One region of the Arthrobacter sp. sptzw32 genome, then DNA from elsewhere that is predicted to be linked to it. Evidence: riboswitches for the same ligand, from Rfam matches in the RefSeq annotation. Region 1 holds a riboswitch; each other region holds the start of a gene.
What was found. Region 1 has a riboswitch for thiamine pyrophosphate ahead of AC5RVN_RS09195 (ECF transporter S component). Riboswitches for the same ligand answer to the same signal wherever they lie in the genome.
Positions count from the first base shown of each region.

Region 2: linked by a shared signal. The riboswitch ahead of AC5RVN_RS01690 (FAD-dependent oxidoreductase) and the one ahead of AC5RVN_RS09195 (ECF transporter S component) in region 1 are both predicted to bind thiamine pyrophosphate.
Region 3: linked by a shared signal. The riboswitch ahead of thiD (bifunctional hydroxymethylpyrimidine kinase/phosphomethylpyrimidine kinase) and the one ahead of AC5RVN_RS09195 (ECF transporter S component) in region 1 are both predicted to bind thiamine pyrophosphate.

Region 1 is NZ_JBNHEZ010000004.1:54,244-59,311, forward strand. It holds gene AC5RVN_RS09175 (iron-containing redox enzyme family protein) at 1-433, opposite strand, end outside; gene AC5RVN_RS09180 (DUF4383 domain-containing protein) at 510-971, opposite strand; gene AC5RVN_RS09185 (hypothetical protein) at 1,094-1,303, opposite strand; gene AC5RVN_RS09190 (heme-degrading domain-containing protein) at 1,395-1,937, opposite strand; TPP riboswitch at 2,010-2,150, shown strand; gene AC5RVN_RS09195 (ECF transporter S component) at 2,205-2,828, shown strand; gene AC5RVN_RS09200 (ABC transporter ATP-binding protein) at 2,828-4,378, shown strand; gene AC5RVN_RS09205 (energy-coupling factor transporter transmembrane component T family protein) at 4,375-5,068, shown strand, end outside.
Region 2 is NZ_JBNHEZ010000001.1:348,875-353,942, forward strand. It holds gene AC5RVN_RS01680 (RNB domain-containing ribonuclease) at 1-1,308, opposite strand, end outside; gene thiE (thiamine phosphate synthase) at 1,412-2,149, opposite strand; TPP riboswitch at 2,177-2,295, shown strand; gene AC5RVN_RS01690 (FAD-dependent oxidoreductase) at 2,288-3,628, shown strand; gene thiS (sulfur carrier protein ThiS) at 3,625-3,861, shown strand; gene AC5RVN_RS01700 (thiazole synthase) at 3,866-4,675, shown strand; gene AC5RVN_RS01705 (4a-hydroxytetrahydrobiopterin dehydratase) at 4,724-5,062, shown strand.
Region 3 is NZ_JBNHEZ010000002.1:34,819-39,886, reverse strand. It holds gene obgE (GTPase ObgE) at 1-616, opposite strand, end outside; gene rpmA (50S ribosomal protein L27) at 733-996, opposite strand; gene rplU (50S ribosomal protein L21) at 1,056-1,364, opposite strand; gene thiD (bifunctional hydroxymethylpyrimidine kinase/phosphomethylpyrimidine kinase) at 1,628-3,151, opposite strand; TPP riboswitch at 3,159-3,256, opposite strand; gene AC5RVN_RS03630 (Rne/Rng family ribonuclease) at 3,468-5,068, opposite strand, start outside.

The DNA.
Region 1 (5,068 bases):
CCTTCTTGGCCACATACCGGGACACGCTGGGACCGGTGTCCGTGGCGGCCAGGCCGAAGAGGACGTCGGCCACGGCGTCGCTGGTCATTTCCGCGGCAGGGGGGAGGTCCAGCTCCCCGGCTGCCGACTGGGCGGCTGCCCGGAGCGCCTCTTCGAAAGGCCTTTCGAGCAGGCGGCGGACCTGGATGAGGCCCGGCTCCCACTCCCACTCATCACTGACACCTTCAAGGCCGGAGTAGTGCAGCTCGTAGAGGGAGAAAAGTGCCAGCTGGACGTCGTCGTCGCCGATGATGTCGGTGGCCGTGCCCAGCTGTGTCACCACCAGCCGGCGCAGTTCCTCAACGGCGGGGGAGCTGTCACCGGCCCCGGCTGTTGCTGCCAGGACCCGGAACAGGGCGGTGCTGATGGGACCTCGGGGTTCAGGGATCTTCATGATTGCTCCTTAGGGCGGCAGCGGTGCTGCCGGGTGCTTGGCCGTCGACGGTGGCGGTTTCGGTCAGGGCGGTCGTTCAGGTTGCGCCGCGGCTGCGCCGCGGGGTGGTTCGGGGGGCCAGCAGGATGGCGAGAATGATCATGGTCGAACTCAGGGCCAGGTGGAGCCAGTTGTCGGCGCCGTTGAGTGGGACAAAGTTGGCGGGAGTTTCGTCCCCCACCAGGAAGCCGTAAAGCCAGAGAACCAGGTACACGACGCCCCCGTAGATCAGGAAGCTTCGTGCCTTCTGGTGGGTCCGGGCCAGCAGCAGTCCGGCCGCCCCGAAGGCAAGGTGCACGATATTGTGAAGGACCGACACCTGGAAGAGGTTCAACAGCAGGGCTCCGGAGCCCTGTCCGGCCATGCCCAGGGAGTCGTAGTTGCTGGTGATCCCGGGGACAAACCCCAGGACACCCACCAGCAGGAAGAGGGCGCCGGTTACGAAGGCAGCCTTCTGCAGGCCCGTCCTCGCGCCGGTGGCCCGGGTGCTGACTGTCATGACCTGTCTCCTCAAAAGCCTGGAGACAACATAGTAAGCATGGTTACTAATAAAAGCTAAGTGCGCCTGCCGGTGCTGCTGCCCGCCGGCCACTGCCGGCAGCGTCCGCGCAGCCGGCGGGCTCACCCTTCCGGGACGATCCACACGTAGGGGTTTGGCTGGTGCCCGCCGCGGCGGCCGTGCTCATACCCCTGCTGCCAGGCGTTTCCGACGGCGGATACCAGTTCAGCCAGCAAAGGATAGTAGGGGTGGTCGGGGCCGATGTAAATCATTTCTTCCTCGGCCTTGTCCACCGCTGCCCGCACCTGGTTTTCGGCTGTATTACCGAGCATGGCGCCCCCTCCTGTTTGGAACTTCCGCCACCCGTCTCGAATGTACTCCCGGCATCCAAGGGGAGTCCATCGCCCTGGTTGGGAACCCGCGTCAGTCCGTTCGCATGGAGCTGAGGATCTCGCGCAGCGCCTGTACCACCAGGTCATGGTCCTGCACCTGGGGAAGCCCTGAAACAGTGACCGTAGCCACCGCTCCCACTCCGGCGACATATACCGGGAAGGAGCCGCCATGTGCCGCATACCGGCGCTGATCAAACCAGCCCTGGTCTTCGATCCGTCCGCCGCGGGTCCGGGCGCGCAGCCCCACCAGCAGGGAGGGCACCTCGTACCGGGCCGCCGTTCTCTGTTTGGCGCGGATCCAGTGCTCGTTGTCCGGGGTGGCCCCCGCCAGGGCGACATGGAACAGGACCTGCTCACCCTTGGTGATGTCTATCGCGATGGGGAACTGGCCCTCCTTCCCCAACTCCACAAGCAGCAGCCCCAGGTTCAGTGCGTCGTCCATGGAGAAGCCTGGAAACTGGAGCTCCCGGATTTCGCCCTCTATTCGGGCGATAAGGGCCTGCAGCGATCCCTCCGGCTGGACGGCATCCGAATCCGGATCGAACTCAGTCACATGCGGTGAATTGGCGGTCATGGCCCACAATCTACCCTTCCTCCGGTGTAAACTGGACCCCGCCCACAAGGGCAATTATTTACTCACAGAATCATTCAACGACAGGGGAGCGCCGCCGTCGGGCATCACTGGCCAAGCCAGGAGCCGCAGGTGGGCGCTGAGAGTGCGGACAGCCGCAGACCCTCGAACCTGATCCGGTTAGTACCGGCGCAAGGGAGTCGAGTTCTCGAAGCTCCGCAGTGGTTTGCCGCTGCGGTTCTTTCCCCTCCTGTTCCTCAGGAGGATCGCATGGCAACTACAGCAATCAAGAAGACCACCAGCAGGTCCTGGCGCGTTGTGGACATCGTGGTGGCGGCGTTGATCGCCATCGCAGGCGGCGTCATTTTCTGGGCGTGGTCCCAGGGTGCCGCAGCAGTGTCTGCGCCGATGAACGCCCTTTACCCGCCGCTTACCGGACTGATCGCCGGCGGCTGGATGATCCCGGCGGTGCTGGGCATGCTGATCATCCGCAAACCGGGCGCCGCCCTGTTCTGCGAAACCGTGGCAGCCACCGGTGAACTGCTGATGGGTTCGCAGTACGGTGCCTCGGTGCTGTTCTCCGGCTTCGTCCAGGGCCTGGGTGCGGAAATCATTTTCGCGATTTTCGTGTACCGGAAGTTCAACCTGCCGGCGTCCCTCCTCGCCGGTGCTGCTGCCGGGCTGTTCTGCGGCCTCAATGACTCCTTTGCTCCCTGGGGCTGGAACATTGCCTACTCGGGCGGCGACAAGCTTGCGTACATTATCTTCACCGCGATCTCCGGTGCCGTCATCGCCGGGGCGCTGTCATGGATCGCCACCCGCGGCCTGGCCAGGACCGGTGTCCTGAGCTCCTTTGCCTCGCGGAAGGCAGCCACGGAGCCGGTTTTCTCCTGATGGCAGCGCCTTCCGTCCACGGCGCGTCCGTGGCGGCGCGCCCGGCTGCCGTCACCGCGCGCGGCTGGGGCTGGCGGCATGCCGGGCGTTCCAGGCCTGCTGTCCGTGCCCTTGACCTGGACATCCGGCCAGGGGAGCGCGTGCTCCTGCTTGGCCCGTCCGGAGCCGGCAAGTCCACGCTCCTCCATGCGTTGGCGGGGGTGCTGGGGGATGCGAACGACGACGGCGAGGCCGGCGACTCCGACGAGTCGGGTTCGCTGCTGGTCGACGGCGCCTCCCCCCGCGATCAGCGCGGCCGTGCCGGGTTGATGCAGCAGGACCCGGAGACACAGGTGGTCCTGTCACGGGTGGGGGACGACGTGGCCTTCGGTGCCGAGAACCTTGCTGTGCCCCGGGACCGTATCTGGACCCGGGTGCACGAGGCTTTGGACGACGTCGGGCTGTCCCACCTGCCGCTGGACCATCCAACGTCTGCACTGTCAGGCGGCCAGAAACAGCGGCTGGCCCTGGCCGGCATCCTTGCGATGCGGCCGGGGCTGCTTCTCCTCGACGAGCCGACAGCCAACCTGGATCCCGCCGGGGTGGTGGAGGTGCGCGACGCCGTCGGGCGCTGTCTCGACAAAACCGGAGCAACCCTGGTGGTGGTGGAGCACCGCGTCTCCGTCTGGAAGGACCTGGTGGACCGCATTGTGGTGCTGCAGCCCGGTTCTTCGACCGACCCGGGGGTGCTCCTGGACGGGCCTCCGGACCAGGTTCTCGGCGAAGCCCGGAGCATGCTCATTGCGGCCGGGGTCTGGGTGCCCGGGTATGTTCCGGCCACCCGCCCACGCACGGCGGATCCGGCTCCCGGCTCCGGGGACCTGCTGCTTGCCGCCGAAAACCTGGCCGTATCCCGTGAACGTGCCCGCCGCAAGGGCTTGCGCAAACTGCCGCCAGTACCGGTCCGGCAAGGCATCTCGGCGCAGGTCCGGGCAGGGCGGGCGCTGGCCATCACCGGACCCAACGGCGCAGGAAAGTCCACCCTTGCGCTGACCCTCGCCGGGCTGCTGGAGCCCGTTGCCGGGAAAGTTTCGGCCACCCTGGCGCTTAGCCGTGGGGCGGGAATCGACCCGTACAAGTGGAAGGCGGAGCAGCTGATTGAACGCATGGGCACCGTTTTCCAGGAACCTGAGCACCAGTTCGTGACCGGGAACGTGCTGGACGAACTGCGCTTTGGTCCGCGCCACCTCGGGCACGGGGAAGAGCGGGTGGATGAGCTGCTGGAGCGGCTTCGGCTCACCGAACTGGTTGATGCGAACCCCTACACACTTTCGGGCGGCGAGAAGCGTCGGCTTTCCGTAGCAACGGTCCTGGCCGCGCATCCGCAGGTCCTGATCCTGGACGAACCCACCTTCGGGCAGGACGCCAACACGTGGGCTGAGCTGGCATCGTTCCTCTCTGAACTCCTGGACGCCGGCACAGCCGTGGTATCCGTGACCCACGATGCTGAGTTCACGGCGGCGCTGGGTGGAACGGAACTGCGCCTGGCAGCAGAGCCGGTAGTGCGATGAGACAGGAGCTGAACCTGCGCGGCAACAGTGCGCTGCTGACCCGGGCCAACCCGCTGAGCAAGTTCGCGGCCGTCTTCCTGATCACCGCCGTCCTTGCACTGTCCATTGACTGGGTTTCCGCTTCCGTGGCGCTGGCGTTCGAGTTCCTGCTGTTCCCATTGGCGGGCCTCACCCTGACGCTGCTGTGGCAGCGGGGGTGGCCGCTGATCCTTGCCGCAGCCGTAGGCGGCTGGAGTACCTCCATCCTGGCGGTGGACAGCGGAAAAACGCTGATCGACGTCGGCATCTGGACCATGAGCGAGGGGTCGCTGGAGCTGGGGGTCGGGTTTATGCTGCGTGGCCTGGCAATCGCGCTCCCGGCGGTGCTGTTGATGAGCTGCACTGACCCCACGGACCTGGCCGATGCGCTGGCGCAAAAAGCACGCCTCCCGCACCGGTTCGTGCTGGGGACTTTGGCCGCCATGCGCCTGGTGGGGCTGATGGCGGAGGAATGGCAGACCATCGGCATGGCCCGGCGGGCCCGGGGCGTAGGTTCCCGCGGCAGTGCCCTGCAGCGGGTAAAGGCCACGATGGGGCAGAGCTTCGGTCTCCTGGTTCAGGCCATCCGCCGTGCCTCAAGGCTGGCCGTGACCATGGAGGCGCGTGGTTTCGGCGGCGGGCGGCGGACGTGGGCGCGGGAATCCACCTACA
Region 2 (5,068 bases), on a different contig from region 1:
CCTGCCGTTCTCTTTTTGCGGTTTGGACCCGGAGATGACAATGGCATCAAATTCCTGCCCCACGTGGTTGACCAGCAGGGCCGCCTCCACGGTATCCAGGGCCGTGCGCTCCATCCGGGATGCCAGCTGGTCGGAGCCGGCCATGATCTCGGGCAGGGACGGAAGGGCCTCCCTCGCCCATCCCGGCACTTCGCCGCCGCTGCTCAAAGCCTCGCAAATCACCAGCACAAAGCGGTCCACCAGCCGGCGCAGCGGGGCGGTGGTGTGCGCATAGGCGGCGCCGATGGCCGATTGCACCGCGTCCTCCGGGACGGACCCGTCAAAGGCCGTGTAGGCGGCGCCCCGGAACAGCATGCCGGCGGAGTGCATGATGGCCAGCTGGCGGGGTTCCGTCGGGTCCAGGCTCCGCAGGTATTCGCCGTAGCTGACTTCGCCGTCCCAGGGCTTGCCCAGGGCCTCGGTCTGCAGCCGGAAGTGATTCAGGGAGCGCTCGTCCGGGGAAGGCATGGTGCGCAGGATGCCCACCTTCCCCGCCAGCATGAGCTGGGCCGCAGCCATTCCGGTCATGAGGGATATCTGTGCGTTCCAGTCCTCCACCGGAAGCTGGGGAGCGGCGGCAATCCGGTAGCCGCCGTCGGGAAGCTGGACGATCTCCTGTTCCGGCATGTTCAGGCTGGCACCGCCGCGGGCCCGCTCCAGCTCCACGCGCTTGAGCCCCACCTCCCTAAGGAGCAGCAGCACCGGGGCCGCGGTGCCGGCGTCGAGCTCGGCCTGCACGCCCTTGTAGCTGAGCTTCGCGCGGCTGCGCATCCGGGCCCGCTTTACCGCTACGGACTGCACCCCGGCGGCGCTGTCCAGGCGGAAGTCCCAGACGAACGCGGAGCAGTCCTGGCCGGGGAGGAGGCTTCCGGCCTGTTCGCTGATGACCTCCGGATGCAAGGGGATCCGCCCATCGGGGGCATAGAACGTCTGGCCGCGCCGGCGCGTTTCCGCGTCCAGGGGCCCGCCGGGGGCCACGAAGGCGGGCACATCCGCAATGGCATACAGCACGTGGTAGCCGTCGCCGTCCGGCTCGATGAACAGGGCCTGGTCCAGGTCCGTCGACGACGCCGGATCGATGGTGATGAATTCGATGCCGGTGAGGTCATGGCTGGGGAGCTGCAGGGACTCGACGGCCGCCTTTGCGTCAGCCACCGCGTCCTCCGGGTAGGCGCCCGGCAACTCCAGCTCGGTCCGCAGGGCGCTCAGGGCCGCCTCGAGCGCGTTGTTGTGCTCGTGGACGTTGGGAGCCAGCCGATGGTGTGACACGAAAATCAGCCTAGCCCGAATCCCGGCCATAATGCAGGTGCCGGGCCCGGATCACCCCACGTTGCTGATCCCGCCGCGGACGCCGTCGCTCGGGCGCCCGAAGTCAGGGCTTCCGGGCGTCCAGCGCCGCGAGTAGCGCAGCGGCGGCCGCTGCCGGATCGGAAGCTTCCGTAATGGCGCGGACCACCACGATCCTGCGCGCGCCTGCAGCCACCACCTGCTCCACGTTGCCATGGTCAATGCCCCCAATCGCGAACCAGGGGAGGCCGTCGTCGGACTGCCCTTCCAGGCCGGCCGTCCGCGCAGCTTCTGCGGCGTACTTCACCAGGTCGAGCCCTACCGCGGCCCGTCCCGGTTTGGTGGGGGTAGCCCAAACCGGGCCTACACAGAAGTAATCCAAGCCTGCCGGAGCCGAGGCTGCAGCCAGGGCGGCGTCCACCTGCGCCGGGCTGTGGCTGGAGAGGCCAATGGCGGCATTGCCGTTGAGCAGGGTCCGCGCAGCCTCGAGGGGCAGATCCTTTTGGCCGATATGGAACACCGGGGCACCGGACAATACGGCGATATCCGCCCTGTCATTGACGGCCCAAAGCCGGCCGTGCCGCTCTGCCGCTTCCTTGAGGACGGCCAGCAGTTCGAGCTCCTCGGCTGCCTCGATGTTCTTGTCCCTGAGCTGGATGATGTCCACGCCACCGGAAAAAGCGGCATCAACGAAATCCCCGAAATCCCCGCGGTCCGTGCGCGCATCGGTGCAGAGATAAAGGCGGGCAGCGTGAAGGCCGTTGCTGATCTTCGCGCTGCCAAGGACGTCAGTGCCGGCGGCAGGGGCGTGGGACACATTCATGGACCAAAGCCTAGTTCCTCTACACTGGCCTCGTACTGCGGGAGCCCGCGGCAGCTGTCACAAAGCGCCGGGCTGAGAGGGCGTCAGAGCCGACCGCTTGACCTGATCCGGTTAATGCCGGCGTAGGGAAGGAGACACATGGGCGCACCTTCAGGCAGCTCTCTCAACGCCCAGTCCGGGCGGGCGGACAACATCGTCCACGCCGACGTCGCCGTCATCGGCGGCGGAGTCATCGGCCACAGCATCGCGTGGGAGGCGCAGCGCTCCGGCCGCGCAGTGGTGGTCATCGACGACGCGCCGGGGTCGGGGGCGAGCTGGGCTGCCGCAGGAATGCTGGCTCCGGTGAGCGAGCTGCACTACCAGGAGGAGGACCTCCTGGAATTCATGCTGGAGGCCTCCGTACGCTGGCCGGCTTTCGCCGCCGGCCTCGCTGCAGCTTCAGGGACAGATCCGGGATACATTACGACGCCGACCCTCGCCGTGGGAGCCGACGCCGGGGACCGCCGCGCCCTGATGGACCTGCGCACAGTCCAGCAGGCGAACGGCCTCTCCGTTGAACCGCTCACCGTCCGGGCAGCGCGGCAGCGGGAGCCGCTGCTCAGTCCCGGGATTTCCTGTGCACTGGACACCCCGGCGGACCACCAGGTGGATCCGCGGCTGCTGGTGGCCTGCCTGCAGGCCGCCCTGGCCGGCGGGCGTGCGGGTAACGGAGGCGGGAGCAGGGGCCGCGCCGCAGGGCACGGCACCGCAGCAGCCGGCGCCGTCGACGGTTATGCAGTCCCTGCCCGCGCGGCCGGGCTGCTGTGGCAGAACGGAAGGGTCGCCGGGGTACGCCTGGCAGGCGGGGGTGCCGTGTTGGCCGCCGAAACGGTGGTGGCGAACGGGCTGCACGCGGCAGCGCTGGAAGCACTGCCCGGCAATCTGCATCTGCCGCTGCGGCCCGTCTACGGGGACATCCTGCGCCTTGCCGTTCCCAAGCATGTGCAACCCCTGGTCACGTCCACCGTCCGCGGGCTGGTGCACGGCGTCCCGGTCTACATCGTCCCGCGCCGGGACGGCACAGTGGTGGTCGGGGCAACCCAGCGCGAGGATGCCCCCTCGGCCGCTGATGCCGTTTCCGCCGGCGGCGTATACCAGCTGCTCCGGGACGCGCTGGTGCTGGTCCCCGCCGTCGCCGAACTTGAACTGCTGGAAGCCACCGCCCGGGCCCGCCCCGGAACGCCGGACAACGCACCGCTGCTCGGGCGGGTACCCGCGGCGTCCGGGCCGGCCGGCCGGGACGCCCGTTATGTCGCCGGGCTCATCATTGCCACCGGCTTCTTCCGCCACGGAGTCCTGCTGGCTCCGGCGGCTGCCGCCGTCTGCCGGGACCTTTTGGACGGCGGGCCGGACCCGCGGTGGGCGGCCTTCAACCCTGGCCGTTTCTCCCGCTCCGGCTACCCGTCCACCAACCGCTTACGCCAAAAGGAAACAGCATGAACATCACCTTGAACGGAACCCGGCACCTTGTACCCGAGGGCGCCTCCATAAGCGCGCTCGTCAGCGAGGTCACCGGACGCCCCCTCGCTGCCACCGGCCAGGCCACCGACGGCCGGAAGCTTGGCGTGGCTGTCGCGCACAACTCGGAGGTAGTGCCGCGCAGCCAGTGGTCCGCCATCGCGCTCGCGGACGGCGACGAAGTCGAGCTCGTCACGGCCGTACAGGGAGGCTGACACCATGACCGAAACCATCACCACCTCAAGCTCAACCGGCCAGGACGATCCGCTGGTGATCGACGGTGTCGCGCTGACCTCCCGGCTCATCATGGGCACCGGCGGTGCCCCCAGCCTTGACGGCCTGGGAGCGGCCCTCCTGGCCTCCGGAACCGCCCTGACCACCGTGGCCATGCGGCGGTACTCCACCGCGGAAACGGGTTCACTATTCCAGCTGCTCATGGACCACGGCATCCGCGTACTGCCCAACACCGCCGGCTGCTTTACTGCCCGGGACGCCGTGCTGACCGCCGAACTGGCCCGTGAGGCGCTGGAAACAGATTGGGTGAAACTGGAAGTCATTGCCGACGAACAGACCCTGCTGCCGGACGCCGTCGAACTGGTGGACGCCACGGAGCAGCTCGTCAACAGGGGATTCAAGGTTTTTGCGTACACCAACGACGACCCTGTCCTTGCCCTGCGGCTCGAGAACCTCGGGGCCACTGCCGTGATGCCGCTGGGGGCACCGATCGGCACGGGACTGGGCATCCTAAACCCGCACAATATCGAGCTGATCGTCTCCCGCGCCTCAGTGCCGGTGGTTCTGGACGCCGGCATCGGCACTGCCTCGGACGCAGCCCTGGCCATGGAACTGGGCTGCGACGCCGTCCTGCTGGCCACGGCCGTGACCCGGGCACAGAATCCTGCCCTGATGGGGGAAGCCTTCAAACACGCAGTGATCGCCGGTAGGCTGGCACAAGCGGCCGGCAGGATACCGCGCCGCGAACATGCACTGGCGTCCTCGGCCATGGAGGGCCGGGCCGAGTTCCTGTAGGCCTCCCCCCTGGTGCTGCGGGCGCCGGCCACCAGGCAAGGAGCAGCTATGGCCGGCAAGGACGTTCTTTCTCCCGAGCGGCTCGAGGACGCCCTGGCGGTCCTGCCGGACTGGCAGTACAGCGGGGGTGCGCTGGTGACCTCATACACACTGCCGACGGCGGCTGCCGCGCTTGAGCTGATTGCCGCCGTCGGGCGCCTCTCCGAGGAGCAAAACCACCACCCTGACCTGGAGTGGCGGTACAACCTGGTGTACCTCCGGTATACCTCCCACGATGCCGGGGGAGAGGTCACGGCCCGCGACGTGCGCGCGGCCGAGGCAGTACGTGAAGCTGCAGCCGCGCTGCAGGCGGTTGCCGAGCCTAAGAAGCATCCCGCCGGCTCTTAACCGCCT
Region 3 (5,068 bases), on a different contig from region 1:
CGTCACCGGCCTGGACCACGCCGAGGTTGGGAACCAGCGTGGTGAAAGGATAGTCAGCAATTTTAGGCCGGGCGGCGGACATGGCGGCGATGAGGCTGGACTTGCCGGCGGACGGGAAGCCCACCAGGGCGATATCGGCGATCGACTTAAGCTCCAGGACGATGTCGCTGGACTCGCCCTCGATACCGAGCAGGGCGAACCCGGGAGCTTTGCGCTTTTGTGATGAGAGCGCGGCGTTGCCGAGGCCGCCGATGCCCCCTGCTGCGGCTACGTATTCGGCGCCTTCACCAACGAGGTCCGCGAGAACCGTGCCGTCCTTGGATTTGACCACGGTGCCGTCAGGGACGGGGAGTATCAGGGTTTCGCCGTTCTTGCCGCCACGCCAGTCACCCATGCCCGGGCCACCGTTGGTGGCGTGGCGGTGGGGTGCGTGGTGGTAGTCAAGGAGGGTAGTGGTCTGGTGGTCAACGCGAAGGATCACGTCGCCGCCATTGCCGCCGTTGCCGCCGTCGGGACCGCCAAGCGGCTTGAACTTTTCGCGGTGGACGGAGACGCATCCGTGACCGCCGGCACCGCCGGATACGTGCAGTACTACCCGGTCTACAAAGCTGGCCACGTGGTTCTCCTCAATGCTGTTTCCTGGACGCCGCGGGGCGCCAAGACGATTGTAATGCGGTTAAAAGAACAGTGGAGCGGGCCAACTGGCCCGCTCCACCGCTTCAGAACTGTTTGTTACTCTGCAGCTGCAGCAGCAACGATGTTGACGACGCGACGACCGCGGCGGGTGCCGAATTCAACGGCTCCCGGGGTCAGTGCGAACAGGGTGTCGTCGCCGCCACGGCCAACGCCGGCGCCCGGGTGGAAGTGGGTGCCACGCTGGCGGACGATGATCTCGCCTGCGGAGACGACTTGGCCGCCGAAGCGCTTCACGCCGAGGTACTGAGCGTTGGAATCACGACCGTTGCGAGTGGAGCTCGCGCCCTTTTTATGTGCCATTTGAAATGCCTGCCTCTAAATTCTGGGGATCTGCTGAAAAACCTGAACAGTAACGAAGGTTACTGGATACCAGTGATCTTGACCTTGGTCAGTTCCTGGCGGTGACCCTGGCGCTTCTTGTAACCGGTCTTGTTCTTGAACTTCTGGATCACAATCTTCGGACCACGGAGGTCGTTCAGGATCTCAGCCGTAACAGTTACCTTGGCCAGGTCAGCAGCGGCGGTGGTGACCTTGTCACCATCAACCAGGAGCAGTGCGGGCAGCTGGATAGTGCTGCCAGCTCCACCGGCGACGCGGTTAAGGGTAACGAAGTCTCCAACGGAAACCTTCTCTTGGCGGCCGCCTGCGCGGACAATCGCGTACACCACTTGGGAACTCACTTCTCTCGACGTTTATTACAAAATTTGCGTGCGGAACCGGCCAATAAAAGCCTGGTTTCTCGCTGTGCCTCAACGCCGTGGGGTCATAACCCAAGTGTTGGCGTAAGCACCGAAGATCCAGAATACGCTAATTTTGGCTTCGGCCGCAAATGAGGCTGGTTCCGGCGGGCTGGCTGTGATAAGTACCACTGCTGAATCCCGGCCTCGGGACCGTGCCCCACCATACTACCGGCAAGGCCGCGGCCACGGTGTCAGGCATGGAGGCGCGGCGCGTCGAAGAAGTCCACTTCCAGGCGGCAGGACTGCTTGAATGCCGTGATCATGGCGGCCCACTCGGCAGCGGAGGCCCTGCGTCCCGCTTCATCCACTATGGCAATGGCCCTGCGGGTGGCGGCGGCGAAGTCTTCGTCGGCATAGGTGCGCAGCCACTCCGCGTAAGGGTGCGCGGAAGGTTCACCGGCGGCAACAAACTGGGCGTGGAGCGTGGCGCCTACCTCGGCGTACAGCCAGAAGCAGGGCAGGACTGCCGCCGCGAGGACCGCATAACTGCCCGACGCCGAGGCCGCCGTCAGGTGGTCAACGTAGGACTTGGTGACGGGGCCGAGCCGGGGCAGGACCGAGCGCGCGCCCAGCCAGGAGCGGTGAAGCTCCGACTCGACCTCCAGGCACTGCCCGGCCGAAGCAGCCCAAAACAGTTGCTCCGCCTCGGTGGGCGCCAGCGAACTCGCCCTTGCCAGAACCCGTGAATAGCCGTTGAGGTAGAGGGCATCCTGCGCGAGGTAGTACTCAAACTGGTGCTCCTGAAGGCTGCCCGTAGCCAGGTCGCGGATGAAGCCGAGGGCATAGATATCCTCCAGGTCCGGCTGCGCCTCACGCCGCAGCTGCGCCGCGAAGCTGCCTTCCGCCGGCACCGGCTGCAGGTGGTGGAAATGATGCACGGGCCCGTTGCCTGTCCCCACCTCCAGGGTTCCCGAGGCCTTGAGGGCGCCGGCGAGCCACGGCTTGGCTTCCCGGAGTGACGCTTCCCAGTCCCCCAGCCGCGCCTGGGCGGTGGCCATTGCAGAGGACAACGAACAGCCTGTGCCGTGGCTGTTCGTCGTTGCAAGCCGCTCCCCTGGCACCTCCACCACTTCATGGGACAGCAGGCCCCGGGTGTTGACCAGCGCGTCCGGGCACTCGTTGCCGTCCAGGTGGCCGCCCTTGACCAGTACGGTTGCGCCGCTGGCGGCTGCGAGGGCGCGGCCCTGGTCCAGCGCACCGGCCCAGCTGTCCTGCAACTGCCCGCCCACAAGCATGGCGAGCTCCGCGAGGTTGGGGGTGATGAGGTGTGCCAGCGGCAGGAGTTCGCGCAGGACCGTTTCGGCAGACTCGTGCAGGAGCCGGTCGCCGCTGGTGGCAACCATCACTGGGTCCAGGACCACGACGGCGGGCCGCACCTTCTGCAGCCACTGCGCCACCGTTCCAATGACGTCGGCGTTGCCGAGCATTCCGATTTTCACGGCGTCGATGGTGATGTCGTCGCTGATGGCGTCGAGTTGCTCTGCCAGGAATGCTGCAGGGGGCACGTGAACGGACCTTACTCCGTGCGTGTTCTGGGCTGTGAGGGCAGTGATGGCTGCCATCCCGTACCCCCCGAGGGCCGCGATGCTTTTCAAATCCGCCTGGATACCGGCACCGCCGGAAGGATCCGAGCCGGCGATGGACAGGACCCTGGGTACCTGCCGGCCCGGCAATGCCGGCGCCGCAGTGGCGGGTCCAGGGGTGGCTGCGGGCATTACAAGAGTCGTAGACAAAGGACATCCCTTCGCCGGTGCTAACCGGACAGGTTCAACGGGTCTGAATCTCAGCCGGCTCTCTGCGCGGCACCCCGTGTCGGTTCCCCAGCCTAGCTTTTTTGCCCGCCCCAGGCTGAAGGTGACACATTGCGACCCGAAGCCGCACGCTGATGGCGCGCAGCTCCGCATCCCGCCCTGCGGGCCCTGCACGCAAAAGTCCCCGCCCAGTGGACAAATCCCCTGGAAATTCCTGGGGTTTTGTCCACTGAACGGGGACTTGTTGAAACGCGCCGGTACGTGCCCGTGAGCGCTCCGGCTAGAGCTCCGAGGCCGGTACGCCTACGCCCAGGATGATGGGCGCCTCTGCGGGCTTTGTTGACGCTTTTTCAAGGCCGGCACCGCCGTCACCGGCCGGCGCCGGAGCCTTTGCCTCGTGGGTATGCCCTGTGCTGGCTGCCGTCACGCTTTCGTGATGCTGCACGGAGGTTTCGTTGGCTGCTCCCTGGGCACGGCTGGCACTGCGGTTGCGCCGCGGGCGCCGTTGCCGGGACTGCTCCAGCGTGTGGTCCGTGTAGTCCTTCGCCGGTTCCCCGGCAGCGGCTGCAGCAGGCACGCGGGCCGGCTGTACCGGCTCCACGCGCTCCGCCGGTTTCTGCTCCGGTTCGGTCTGCTCAGGCTCCGCTTGTGCGGGCGCCGGCTGGCCCAGGTGGGCGAACGCTTCGGCAAGCCGGTCCAGGGTCAGTGCGGGCTTCTGCGGCTGCTCCTCAGCATGGTCAACGAACGGCAGCACCACCTTCTCGCCGCCGAAGGTCAGCACGGCGGCCGGGCGCGCATCGTCGTCGCGGTTTGTTTCCACTGCGGGAGCCGGGGCAGGGGCGGGCGCGGAATGGTCCGCGGCAGCCTGCCTGGCTGCGGCCACTTCGTCGTCGTGCAAGTGGGCTGCATGCGCGGCGGCGGCGATGTTGGCAAGGGCCAGCCGGGTGGCTTCCGCCTTCGCGTGCCGCTCAGCGTCAGAGGGGTCGGGCTGGACTGTGTGGACGGGCACGGCAGGCGCGGGGGCAACCTCGGGCTGCTGGCCGCCACGGCCCCGCCGCCGCTTCCGGTCCGGACGCACGCCGGCCTGGCTGCTGTCGATGCGCGGGGCGTCATTGCGGTGGCCTTCGCTGCGGGGTTCCGGCCGGCTGTCGGTCCGCTGGACGTGGTGTTCGGCGGCCACGATGTTGGCCCGCCGGTGCTCAACGGGGTCGTCATGGGTGACGACGCCGCGGCCGGCGCACGCTTCGCACTGCTCGCCGAAGACTTCCAGGAGTCCGGTGCCCATCCGCTTTCGCGTCATCTGCACCAGGCCAAGGGAGGTCACTTCGGCAACCTGGTGCTTGGTGCGGTCGCGTCCCAGGCATTCCACCATGCGGCGCAGAACGAGGTCGCGGTTGGATTCAAGGACCATGTCGATGAAGTCGATGACGATGATGCCGCCGATGTCGCGGAGGCGGAGCTGGCGGACCACTTCCTCAGCAGCCTCGAGGTTGTTTTTGGTCACCGTCTCTTCGAGGTTGCCGCCGCTGCCGGTGAACTTGCCGGTGTTGACGTCCACCACGGTCATGGCTTCGGTGCGGTCGATCACCAGCGAACCGCCGGACGGGAGGAAGACCTTCCGCTCCAGCGCCTTGTGGATCTGCTCGTCAATGCGCCAGGCAGCGAAGATGTCCTGGTCCTTGGTCCACTTTTCGAGGCGTCCCACCAGGTCCGGCGCCACATAGGTGACGTACGCCTCGATGGTGTCCCAGGCTTCCTCGCCCGAAACGATCAGCTTGGAGAAGTCTTCGTTGAAGACGTCACGGACCACCTTGATGGTGAGGTCCGGTTCGCCGTACAGCAGCTCAGGAGCAAGGATCTTGGTGGACTTCGACTGGCTTT